DNA from 2 places in the Lactobacillus sp. M44 genome. Region 1 is predicted to be linked to the other one. Evidence: riboswitches for the same ligand, from Rfam matches in the RefSeq annotation. Region 1 holds a riboswitch; the other holds the start of a gene.
What was found. Region 1 has a riboswitch for thiamine pyrophosphate ahead of AC38BG_RS03225 (ECF transporter S component). Riboswitches for the same ligand answer to the same signal wherever they lie in the genome.
Positions count from the first base shown of each region.

Region 2: another riboswitch for thiamine pyrophosphate. It lies ahead of AC38BG_RS01775 (ATP-binding cassette domain-containing protein); the one in region 1 lies ahead of AC38BG_RS03225 (ECF transporter S component).

Region 1 covers NZ_CM176707.1:665,956-672,623, reverse strand. Annotated here, with positions in the region: gene AC38BG_RS03245 (GNAT family N-acetyltransferase) at 1-54, shown strand, start outside; gene udk (uridine kinase) at 131-763, shown strand; gene AC38BG_RS03235 (MFS transporter) at 803-2,149, opposite strand; gene AC38BG_RS03230 (MFS transporter) at 2,262-3,659, opposite strand; gene AC38BG_RS03225 (ECF transporter S component) at 3,767-4,339, opposite strand; TPP riboswitch at 4,388-4,476, opposite strand; gene AC38BG_RS03220 (cysteine hydrolase family protein) at 4,633-5,178, shown strand; gene AC38BG_RS03215 (ArsR/SmtB family transcription factor) at 5,267-5,584, shown strand; gene AC38BG_RS03210 (type 1 glutamine amidotransferase domain-containing protein) at 5,601-6,284, shown strand; gene AC38BG_RS03205 (hypothetical protein) at 6,351-6,479, opposite strand; gene pyrE (orotate phosphoribosyltransferase) at 6,484-6,668, opposite strand, start outside.
Region 2 covers NZ_CM176707.1:345,350-352,017, forward strand. Annotated here, with positions in the region: gene AC38BG_RS01750 (SLAP domain-containing protein) at 1-177, shown strand, start outside; gene AC38BG_RS01755 (LemA family protein) at 322-891, shown strand; gene htpX (zinc metalloprotease HtpX) at 891-1,781, shown strand; gene AC38BG_RS01765 (AraC family transcriptional regulator) at 1,828-2,763, opposite strand; gene AC38BG_RS01770 (MFS transporter) at 2,820-4,298, opposite strand; TPP riboswitch at 4,396-4,489, shown strand; gene AC38BG_RS01775 (ATP-binding cassette domain-containing protein) at 4,479-5,858, shown strand; gene AC38BG_RS01780 (energy-coupling factor transporter transmembrane component T family protein) at 5,848-6,498, shown strand; gene rlmH (23S rRNA (pseudouridine(1915)-N(3))-methyltransferase RlmH) at 6,489-6,668, opposite strand, start outside.

The DNA.
Region 1 (6,668 bases):
CAGCATTTTTTCAAAATAAATCCTCAATATCATAACTTATTGGAACTTTTGTAATCTAAACTGTTGAAATCATTAGTATACGTGTATACTAATACAAGTTGTATCAACTTATGAAAGAAGTTTTTATTCAATGAAAAAAAGACCTATTATAATTGGCATAGCTGGTGGATCAGGTAGTGGGAAAACTACGATTTCCCAAGAAGTTGCTCGATTAATTCATGATAATGATCGAATTATGATTTTGACTCAAGATTCTTATTATAAAGATAACTCTAATCTTTCAATGCAAGACCGCCAAAAAATAAACTATGATCATCCTAATGCTTTTGATATGAATTTATTAATCAAACAGCTCAAAATGCTGCTAGACAGACAACCAATTGAAATGCCAATTTATGATTTTACAATTCATACCCGCAGCAAAAAAACAGTTCATTTAGAACCTGCAGATATTATTATTTTAGAAGGCATTCTAGTTTTATCTGATAAAAAATTGCGTGACTTAATGAACATTAAAGTTTATGTAGATACAGATGATGATATTAGATTCATCAGACGTTTGCAGCGCGATATTAAAGAACGTGGTCGCTCCATTGATTCAGTAATTAATCAGTACCTTGCAACTGTTAAACCAATGTATCATCAATTTATTGAACCAACTAAACGATATGCAGATATTATTATCCCTGAAGGTGGTGAAAATAATGTTGCAATCGATATGTTAACAACAAAAATTCGTTCAATTTTAAATCAAGACAAATAAAGAGCCCTCAAGTCCCTGAGAGCTCTTTTTGATAGCTAATTATTTATCATCAATTCGGTTGTATTTTTTAGCCATTGCCACAATTAATAATATACTTAAAACCACATATATTGCTGCTGCAATGTAATATGCTGTGAAATATCCATTTGGCGTTTTAAACAAATAAAATCCTGTGAATAATCCATCAATAATTCCGACTACCGCCATTGCCACTTGAACTACGGCAGTATATGCGGGACGCAAGTCTTTATCCACAATAAGCATTTGAAATTTTTGATTAATAGGCATTGTTGCATTTGCTAATCCACTGCGCAAGAATAATAATATTCCAACAATTATAAACATTGTAATTCCAGGTGCAATCGCACGACCATTAGCAAGCAAAACCATCAATGGTGCACAAGCTAGTGTCCCAGAAGCAATTGAAACAACTGTACCCAACTTCTTTTCCAAAAATGGCGCAAACATATAACCAATGAACATAGCTGCTGTTTGAACAGTATTAATAGTCGAAGTGATGCCACGTGGAATATGTAAGAAATTATTCAAATAAATCGGGATATATGGGACAACCAATCTAGCTCCTAATTGAATTCCACAAACATAGACAATCCACATACAGGTAGTTTTATTGAATAATTTTTTATATGTATCTAGCCTAGTTAATTCAGATTCATCTTGTTGTGTATTACGATAGTCAGCAGGCTCATCTTTAATAAAGTATGCCAGAATAAATGCAAAAATATTTATTAAAGCAGTAAATACAATCACGATCTTAAATGCATTTGTATAAGTATCCAAAAGCATCCCATGCATTAATTCTGGGTGAGCAGACAATGCAGAAGCATGATCATAAGTGATATGGTCTAATTTGCTAAATAAATATACTACTGCTTTCCCACCTATGAAAACAAACAAAGTCTGTGTAACCAAATTTACTATCATAACAGTTGTAAACCATTTGGTTCTGATCTTTTCTGGTATATAAGATGTCCACATTAGTGGATAAATTATGTCATAAAGGCCAATTGAAGTCATTGAAATTACATATGCAATCATGATGATTGGCTGATTAGTTGTAATTGTGGTCAAAATCAAAAATATAGTTGATATTGGTGGCAACAACAATAATATCTTGCGATAACCAACTTCATGAACAGATAAGATTATAAATGACATTAATAAAGCAGATATTGCTGTAAAAATATTCAATCCTGAAATCAATCCTGGTGAAACAATTTGTAAATATGATAACAAAGCATCATTAGTTATTCCAGTTACTGCTCCTAATATCCCATAAATCCACAAGTATAAATACACGTTTCGTTTATATCGTGGATTCCAATTAGCTATAGCTTCTTTTACGCTTCTATTTCTTTCATTCATAGCTATCACTCCCCCTGTGATTTTATATGTTAATTTTATCACATATAGCTATAAAAAATAGCTTATTTTTATAAATAAAATAAGAGTAGTTGTACATTACCTACTCTCATTTTTAGATATAATTTTTTAGCTTTTTCGGTACAAAAATTAAAGCATTAATAAAAGCGATTATCATTAAAAAACATAAAGCTATAAAAGTCCATTTCACTCCTACAGCTGTTGCTTTACTGTATGAAATAAATCTTATTTTTTGCCCCATAGCAATTAACACCCCTGCAAGTGCAGTTCCGATAGCGCCGCTAAATTGCTGAAAAGTATTAAAAATAGCATTACCTTGAGCCTGCTGTTTACTAGTCAAGGCAGTTAATCCGCTAGTCATTAGCGTGCTTAAACTTAACCCATATCCTATATAATATAATGCATATAAAGTCATTATTGTAAGATTATTCAAATGATTACCATTAATAGCCATAACTATACACCAAACTAAGGAATTGGCTATCCCAATAATAATTGGAATTCTTGCACCATGTTTATCAAGTAATCTTCCAGCAACCAATGCCATTAGCGCATTGCAGACAGCTCCTGGAAATACTAACCAACCAGATAATGAAATACTACCATGGTTAATAACTTGAACATATATTGGGAAACTAAAGCCCAGAGCTAAGGTAACAGTTTTTACCATGCAGTATGCAAATAGCTGTCCACTAAATTTAAGATTAGTAAAAATATAAGGATCGATCAGTGGATGAACATCTTTTTGGGCAATAAATATCCATACAATTAAGCAGATAATACCTAAACAAATTACCCCAAATACTTGAAAACTTAATATTTTATTTCTAGCAATATTAGTAAAACCAATTATAAAAAGAATCAATGATAAAGATATCAAAATCCATTGTGTAAACTTTATTTTGATATTTTTTAACTGATTAATTTGCATAATAGAATAATTGCCACTTATCAAAGCTATTGCAATCAATGGAATTGAAATAATAAAAATATATCTCCAACCCAAAGTATCTGTAACAACCCCACCAAAAACAGGGCCTAATGCAACAGCGCATGCAGTAATCATGGTGCCAAGTCCCATCATTGTACCTAATTTATTATGGGGCACTTGGGTCAAAATAATATTGTACATTAAAGGTAATCCAAAGCCAGTTCCCATACCTTGCAGCATTCTACCAAATAATAGTAATACAAAAGTTTTCGCAAAAGCATCAATGACTAACCCTACCATGAATAAGCAAACGCCAATCGTAAAAATCTTCTTAGTTGGGATTTTTAACCTGATTTTAGAACTTAATGTAACAACTATCGCTATCACTAACAATACTAATGTATTCATCCATTGAACTTGATCTGTAGTAATGTTAAATTCTTTAATTAAAGTAGGAAATGTTACTGTAGTAGCCGTTTCATCTAAGATACCTAAAAAAGACAGCATCCCAGCAGATAAGATAGCCATTATTAATCTTGTAGTTATTCTTTTATTATCCATAATTATGGCCTCGATATCTTTTTATTTATATTCATTATAGTTCATTTTTTAACATAAAAAATAAGAGTAGCTATTAATTAGCCGCTCTTATTAAAATAGATATAATTTTATTCAGTCTTCATAATCCGATCAAACATTTTAGTAATTAACTTTACCAATATCCCGTCGAAAAATAAGGCGGATAATGTGCTAACTATAAACATTTCAACTAATAAACCAAATGGATATTTACTATATCCATATAAGAAATAAGTACTTAAAAATCCAGCAATATTAGCAAAAAATGCTCCAGTTAAAACAGATGCCCAAGAAAAGCGATCATATCTTTTTTGCTTGGGGAAAAATCCAATTTCATTACCAATACCCTGCACTACTCCAGCAAGCAAATTACTCCAGCCCCATTGGCTTCCTAATGCCATTTCAATAAATCCTGCTAAAGTTTCACCAATTGTCCCAGAACCAATCGTTGGTACAAAATAAATTGCAAGTGGTGCTGCCATATACCAAATACCTTGAGTTAATTGATCTGCTACTGGTGCTAATCCAGTGGGTGTAGCAATAATTTTGATCACATTATATAAGGGATTGAAAGCATATTGATAAATTGCTCCCATCACAACACCAATTAGGGCAACTAAGATAACTGCTCTAACAGACCATTTATTTTCTTTTTTTATCATACAAAAACTCCTCATCAACTATATAAGCCAACAAGGAGATTAATTTCTCAAGTATTGATTTCACTTTCCTACGCAAAAATTAATTTGTTCAGGTTCAAAGGGTAAATTCTCAGCTTAAAGCTCCCCTAGTGACTTATTTATTACTTTTATAATCTACCATAAAAAGTTATTTCAAAAAAGAGTTTATACCCAATAATTTTAAAGTTTTATCAAGACTAATTCCTCATAAAATTTCATTATCCTTGCTAAAATTAAGTCATTATCATTTGAGTCTTTTTATGGAGGAGCATGTTATGACAAAAGCGCTATTGATAATTGATTATACTTATGACTTTGCAGCAGATGATGGAGCATTAACTGCAGGAAAGCCCGCTCAAAAATTAGATCCTGAATTAGTGGCTCTAGCAGATAAATTTTTGAAAAATGGAGATTATGTGATTTTTCCTACTGATGGACACACTGGTGATAAATTTAGCCCAGAATATAAACTATTTCCACCACACTGTATTGTTGGCACTAAAGGTCAATCATTATATGGTAATGTCAAAAAATGGTACGACCAACACAAAAATAGCGATCATGTATATCAATACAATAAGAATCGTTATTCTGCTTTTCAAAATACTAATTTAGATAATTATCTGAGAGAACGCAGGATTGAGGATCTATGGTTAACCGGAATTTGTACAGATATTTGCGTATTGCATACTGCTGTTAGTGCTTATAATTTGAATTATAAATTAACTATTCCTGAAAATGCAGTAGCAACTTTTACTGAACATGGGCAACAATGGGCATTAGATCATTTCAGAAATTCACTTGGTGCCACGATTTTATAAAAAATAAGCAAGATATTTGTATTCTAGTCTAAAGATGATATTATATGTTTAAGTACTTAAACATATAAACACAGGAAAAAATGATTTTATGAAAGAAAATGAAGCATTAAGGTTATTTCACGATGGTTTGCCGATTTTTGCAATGTTGCAAGATAAAAATCGACAAAATATTTTAGTCACATTGTGTTGCCAAGGACCAATGAGTGTTACACAATTAACTCAAAAATCTAACCTCTCAAGGCCTGCAGTATCTCACCATTTAAAGTTATTACTAGATGCACATTTAGTATCCGTTGATCAAGTAGGCACAGAACGTTTTTATAAGGTTCACTTGACTGGCTCAATTAAGTTATTAAAGCAATTAGCTAATTCATTAGAAAATTTAAATTCAAAAAACAATTTATAGAATACGGGAAAAAGACATGAAAAAGAAAATTTTAATAGTTTCAACAAATAAAGGTCAATATGGTAATACCAAATCAGCTACTGGGCTATGGCTTGGTGAAGCAACAGAATTTATCAAAGTCGTTGAGAAAAATGGTTACCAAATCGACTACACTAGTCCAAATGGTGGTTATGTGCCAATTGATCCTCGTAGTATTAAATATGCTAGTCAAGATGATCTTAACATGTATAATAATCCTATTTGGCGTCAAAAAGCATTAGCAGATACTTTAAATCCCAATGAAATCAATCCAGATGATTATGCAGCAATTTATTTTACTGGTGGGCATGGAGTTATGTGGGATTTCCCTCATAATAAAAAGTTACATGAAATTTCATTAAGGATTTACCAAAATGGTGGTTATTTAACATCAGTATGCCATGGAATTGCCGCATTGCTGTACTTACAAGATGATGATGGACATTACATTGTAACTGATAAACATATTACTGGATTTGATACTACTGAAGAAATTCTTAGTGGCAAAAGACGTTACATTCCATTTTTAAATGAAACAGTTGCTAAACAACATGGAGCAATTTTTGAAAAGCGTCGTGCATATAGTCCATTTGCAGTACAAGATGGTCAATTAATTACCGGACAAAACCCATGGTCACCTAGACAAGTAGCAGATTTATTAGTTAAGAGCTTAGCGAACTAAAGCTTAGCAAAAAAGCCAGTCACAACTGGCTTTTTTTAATATTCAAATAATTTCAATACTCGATTGTTAGGGATCATCCATATTGTCAAAGTTAATGAACAAGCTATCATCTCTACTGGTAGATAAACTAACAAAATATGCTACATAACCACTCCACTCATGTCCTATTGCTTGCCAAGTTGGAGCCTTTTTCATTAAACTATTCCATCCAATTTTTTGGATCTTGGTGCCATTTTAATAAAATCTCTACATTATTTTCGCTGATAAAATTAATATCTTTAGCAGCTTCAACTAACTCTCGATAATTAGTTAAAGTAAAGTAAGGTAATTCAGCTTTGTCAAAGTTTTCATCAACTTGTTTTAATTGATATGAAAAAATTGCCC
Region 2 (6,668 bases), 320 kb from region 1:
CAAAAAATCACTAACCCTAAAGGTGCACAAGTATACAGCGATCCTAACTCAGGTGTTTCAACTGGTAGAGTATTGCCTGTAGGTTCTCGCTGGAAGAGCTTCAAAGTAATGAACAACGGGGTTATTTGGTACAACCTAGGTGGTAATCAATGGATTAGTGAAACTGATACATTTTAAACTGCAATATAATTTGACCACATAATTGATTTTTTAGAGCGCGCATTTTTGAGCGCTCTTTTTTTATAAGTTAGTAAATCAGTTGTATAGTCTAGAAAAAATCGATAAAATTATAACTACAGTAATTTAAAGGAGGATTTTTATATGTCACCATTAATATGGATCTTAATTATCTTAGTAGTCTTAATTATCGCAGTTTATATCTCTGCATATAATGGCCTACAAAAATCAAAAGTTTACACAGAGGAATCTTGGAGCCAAATTTCAGTACAATTAAAGCGTCGAAATGATCTAATTCCTAACTTAGTTGAAACTGTTAAAGGTTATGCTGCACATGAAAAAGACACTTTTGCTAAAGTAGTGCAATTGCGCAATCAATTGACTAGCATTCCAACTGATGATCATCAAAAGACAATGGAAGTATCCAATCAATTAAGCGACACATTAAAGAGTATTTTTGCCTTACAAGAAAACTATCCAGATTTAAAAGCTAATCAGCAATTCAACCAATTAATGGAAGAATTAACCAACACTGAAAATAAGATTGCTTATTCACGCCAACTATATAACTCAAGTGCTGCTCAATATAACCAAAAGCTATTGACTTTTCCTTCTAATATTGTGGCTTCAATTCACCACTTTACTAAAGTTGATTACTTACAAGTACCTGAAGCAGAAACTGCAGTACCAAAAGTTTCATTTAAGGAACAATAATGCTGTATCAACAAATTACCAGCAACAAAAGAAAAACTGTTTTAGTAGTTTTCATTTTTACGCTGATTCTAGCTGCCACTGGTGCAGGAATCGGCTTTATTTTTAATAATTGGCTAGGTGGCATCATCGTTGCCTTAATTATGACTGGGATATATCTACTTATTGTCTTGCAAAACCCAGCTAATATGGTAATGGCACTTAATCGAGCCCATCAAGTTAGTGAAAAAGATCATCCAGAGCTATTTCATGTTGTTCAAGATATGGCAATGGTCGCAAGAATTCCCATGCCTAAAATCTATATTATCAACGATAAAAGCCCTAATGCCTTTGCGACAGGGCGCGATCCAAACCATGCAAGTATTGCTGTAACACAAGGTTTACTAGATATGATGAATCGAGAAGAGTTAGAAGGAGTTATTGGTCATGAAGTTTCTCATATTAGAAACTATGATATCTTATTATCTACTATCTCAATTGTAATGGTTGGAGTAATAACTTTTTTGTCAGGATTAGCTACTAGAATTTTGTTTTGGTGGGGCGATGATAGCGATAATGACAATAACAATAATGGCATCACACAAATAATAAAAATAGTCTTATATTTATTCACTATTATTCTAGCTCCACTTGCTGCAAGCTTAGCTCAGTTTGCTTTATCTAGAAATCGTGAATATTTAGCAGATGCATCATCTGTATATTTAACCAGAGACCCTCAGGGATTAATTTCTGCATTAGAAAAAATCCAAAATTCTCAACCTATGAAAAATGTCGACCCAAGTAGTACCGCCCTTTATATTGAAGATCCACTTCATAAAAAAGGTGGCTGGTCACATTTATTTGACACTCATCCATCTACTAAAGACAGGATTGAACGATTAGAACATATGTAAAAAGATTCAGGCAGCTTTCAAAATTGAAAGTCATCTGAATCTTTTTTTATTTTAAGTTAATTCTTTCTTGTCTGAATATCTTACTACGCATCACAGCAGGGGTTGTATCATAATATTGGCGGAATTTTTTATAGAAAAATGACTTACTTGAATAGCCCACTTGCTTGATAATCTCTTCTAGTGAAATATCAGGTTGTGCAAGCAATAATCTTGCTTCTTGCATTCTTTTAGAATCAACATGAGTTACAAAAGTTTGCCCTGTTTCTTTTTTTACTAGATTAGAAAAATAATTAGAATTAAAACCAAAATATTTTGCTGCTTTATCTAATGAAACATCCCGATAATTATTTTCAATATATCTATCTAAATTGCCTTGATTGAACTTGCTTTGTTCTAGCTTAGTTATTGATGCAAACTTAGCTGTCCTCAATGATAAAACTAACATATCAAATAAATAGCTTCTTGCTAAGTCTTGGGCAAACAAGTCTTCATTTAAATATTCAATTAGCATTTGCTGAATGTATTGCACTGAACGCATGACCTCAGTATTTTTCATCCATAAAAATCCCTCTTGGTTCAACCTTTGGATGATTTGTTTTTGTAAATCAATTTCAACAGAATTATATGCGTGTAATTGATTAAACAACTCTAAAAAATTAAAGTTATGAAAATGAAACTTAGTCAAAATACTATCAGATTTTTGTTTAACTTCATATAAAGCTCCTGCTTTGATTAGTAATACATTACCAGCAGTTAAAGCTAAACTTTTATTTTTGATTTTGACTACAGCACTACCTTCATGTAAAAACAATAAGACTGGTACAGTTTCTAAATGTTTATGAACATTAAAATTATGGTTTTCCAAAAAGACTGTAAATAATTTAAAACTCTTGCTAGCAGGCTTTAATCGTAGTTCATCAATATCTTCATGCTGCTCTTTTAGTGTGTTTCGTAAATAACTATTAAGTGCAAATATAGCCATTTTTTATTCTCCGTTAATAATTTTGCTTTCTAATTATTATTATAGCGGTCATTTCATTAAATAGCTTTAATACCTGCCTTCTTTTCTTTAATTCTTGCATAAATTGCTAAAACAGAAGCAATTACAATTAATATTAATGCAGCTATCATAATTTCATGTAAACCTTGATATAAAATCTGGCGCATTTTGGGTAATAAATCAGATGGTAATAATTTGGCAGATTTTGCATCAGATAAATGGTTTAGCATATCAATAGTAATTGTACGATGGGAATTTTTTACACCTCGCATTAATGCTGCATTCATAATCAGTCCATACACACTTGCCGCAACTGCAGAAGCAATCATTCTAATTAAAAATGAAAATGATGTTGCTACAGGCACATCACTTAATTGAGCATCTTGCTGCACTTTAACTTGTAATTCATTAAAGACAACTCCATTACCAAATCCCTGAAACATCCCTGCAACCAAAATTAACCAATAAGGCATCATAATATTACCAGTAGTCATTAAAATATATCCTACTAATAATGCTGCTAAACTCAACAAAATAGCCTGTTGAGCAGTTAATTTGCGTCTAATGCGCTCTACTGATAATGATCCAAATATATCAACAATTGCTGCTGGAATTTGCGTAGCACCTCCAATAAAGGCTGTTGTAGCTAAGATTCCCTGTGCCCACATAGGTGCATAAACACTAAAGGCTACCATTGCAGCCCATATCAAAACAAATAAAGTAAAGTCCATAACTAAGTCATGATTTTTAAATAAACGTCCTGGTATGACTGGATCCGGAGCTCTTTTTTCCATAATAATTAATAAGCCAAAGAAAATAAAAGCTGCCGCAAATAAAACTAATAAAGTGCCTAAGCTTGATTGTCCTATTAATTCAATTGCAATTAACATTAAAATCAATCCTGCAGTTAAACAAATAGCTCCACCAATATCAGTTTTTTGCTTTTTGTATACTTTATGTTTTTCAACAAAAAATAATTGCACCAAAAAAATTGAAATAATCGCAAATGGCACATTCATAAAAAATACCCAGCGCCAAGAAAATGCATCAACAATCCATCCCCCAACCATGGGACCCATGATTGTGCTAGCTGAATAAAATGCAGACACCATACCTAGTGTCTTCATACGCTGCCTTGGGTTTTTATAAAGATCTGAATAAATAATATATGGAATTGATACCATTCCACCATTGCCTAAGCCGCAGATCATTCTCGAAATTAGCAAAAACATCATATTAGGTGCAATTCCTTGCAAAATAGCTCCGATTAAAAACATGAAAGTTGTTAATTGATAAGCTGCCTTATTGCCAATATGTTCACCTAACTTGCTCCATAATGGAGTAGATACTGCAGTCCCTAATAAAAAGATCGCAACCATCCATCCCATATATTCAATTCCTTTTAAATCAGCAATGATTCTAGGAAGAGCAGTATTAATAATTGTATTATCTAAACCAGACATTGCATTAGAGAGTAGTAATGCAAATGTAACTATCATTATTTTTCTTTTTGACATAAAAAATCTCTTTTTTTCTTAGTATTACTCTAGTATAGTGATTGAATCTGATCTTGAATAGACTTTATAAGAGTTTTTTTGTACAATCAAAACGAAAATACCAGTGAAGGGGTGCCAATTTTGGCTGAGATAATACCCATTGAACCTGATCTTGGTTAACACCAGCGAAGGGAAATAATTATGAATGAAATTACAATAAAAAACCTAACATTTACTTATTCAAAAACTCCTATCCTGCAAAATGCTTCTTTAACTATAAATGAAAATAGTTTTGCTTTATTGATAGGTCCGACAGGTTGCGGAAAATCAACTCTATTAAAATTAATTGCTAAACTTTATCCAAAATATGGTGGCAAATTACTATCTGGCACCATTAATCTAAATAACTTATCAATTGCAATGATGTTCCAAGATCCAAGTGAGCAGTTTACAATGACTACTCCTAGACAAGAAATTATTTTTGCTTTAGAAAATATCGGAGTTAGCACGCAATATAGTAAACGGCTACAACAAGCTGTAGAAGATACTGAAATCGAACCTTTATTAGATCGAAATATCATTAACTTATCAGGCGGTGAAAAACAGCGCGTTGCTTTAGCAGTTTTAATTGCAATGAATGTAGATGTTTTTTTGTTAGATGAACCTTTTGCTAGTGTCGACCCTAATGCACGTAAATTTTTGATTAAACAATTAAACAAATTGCATCAACAAGGAAAAACTATCATTATTACCGACCATGTATTATCAGACTATGAGGGAATAGTTAGTGATATATTCCAATTTGATACAGATAAAAATATCACCCAGTTAAATTCATTCCAAATACAAGAGTTGTTCAAAAAATCAGATCAAAAAATCAAGTTACATTTTGAGATTCCTGTTTCTGATCAAAAAACTAATTTTATTTTTCAAAACACTATAATCACTCAAGGGATTCCGCTAATAAGGCAAAACCAACTCAATATTTATAAAAGTAAAATTATTTTATTAACTGGAAAAAATGGAACTGGTAAGTCAACTTTATTCAAAGTTTTGACTAAAATGTTGCCATATCAAGGTAATATCAAATATTGCAAGCGGGAAATTAAATATCGGCGTAGTTTCTCTTATTTACAAAAAGTAGCGCAGATTTTTCAAAATGCAAACGAGCAATTTTTGATGATTACAGTAAAAGAAGAAATCGAATTAAGTAAAAAGCACCGAAAAAATAGCTATTTTACAGATAAAAAAATAGCTGATACTTTGAAATTATTAAAATTAAACACTCACTTAAATCAAGTTGTGTATACCTTATCCGGTGGTCAAAAAAAGAAATTACAAATATTATTGATGCTAATATCAGGTCATGAAACTTTATTAATCGATGAACCATTGAGCGGTTTAGATGAACCGTCAAGTCAACTAGTATTGCAGCTAATTAAAGCTACTCAAAAGCAAATGCACCAAACAATTATTTTAATTAGTCATCAATTTGATCAACTAGAAGATTTTTGCGATTATCATATAAATCTATCTCATCATGCCTTGAAATACACGGAGGATATCATCTATGAATCCTAGTTTAAAAATGCTAATGTGTTTGATTTTTGCCTTAGAATTATCAATTAAGCCAGACTTATGGATGAGTTTAATTGTAATTGTTGGATGTTTATTATATTTATTAATCAAAAAAGTAAAACTAAAAAGTATTTTAATTTTATTAGTTTCACCAATACTTGCAGCAATCGTAGCTTTTGTAACTATTTATTATTTTTCACCAGGACGCAATCTAACGTATGCTTTAATTTTATTTACACGTATTTATGTTTATGTTTTAACTACCGCATGTGTTTTTAAAACAGTTTCCATTGCTAACTTAGTTCGCTCATTTGAACAAAATCTGCATTTACCAAGTAAGTTTGCATATGGAACTTTAGCTGCATTTAATATCTTGCCTAGAATGTTTCAAGCAGTTAAATTAATCCAAACATCTGCAATGATGCGTAATGTGCATTTACATATTTGGTCACCAAGACTGTATTTTAAGGCTATTTTAGTCGCACTAACTTCTGCTGAAAACCTAGCTCAAGGGATGCTAGCACATGGATATGATGAAAATAAACAACGTTCAGTAATCAAAGTAATTTCTATTACAAAAAAGGATTGGTTGATATTTGCAAGCAGTTTAATTTTGTATAATTTTCTTTTATTTTATTTATGATAAGGACTTCCTATGTTAATCATTAAACTACGATAAATCTGCTCAATTAAAACCACCCTCATTAATTGATGAGGCATAGTGAATTTTCCAAAGCTGATTAACTTATCAGCGCGCTTATTGACTTCCTCACTTGTCCCTAATGATCCACCTATTACAAAAGTTAAATCAGA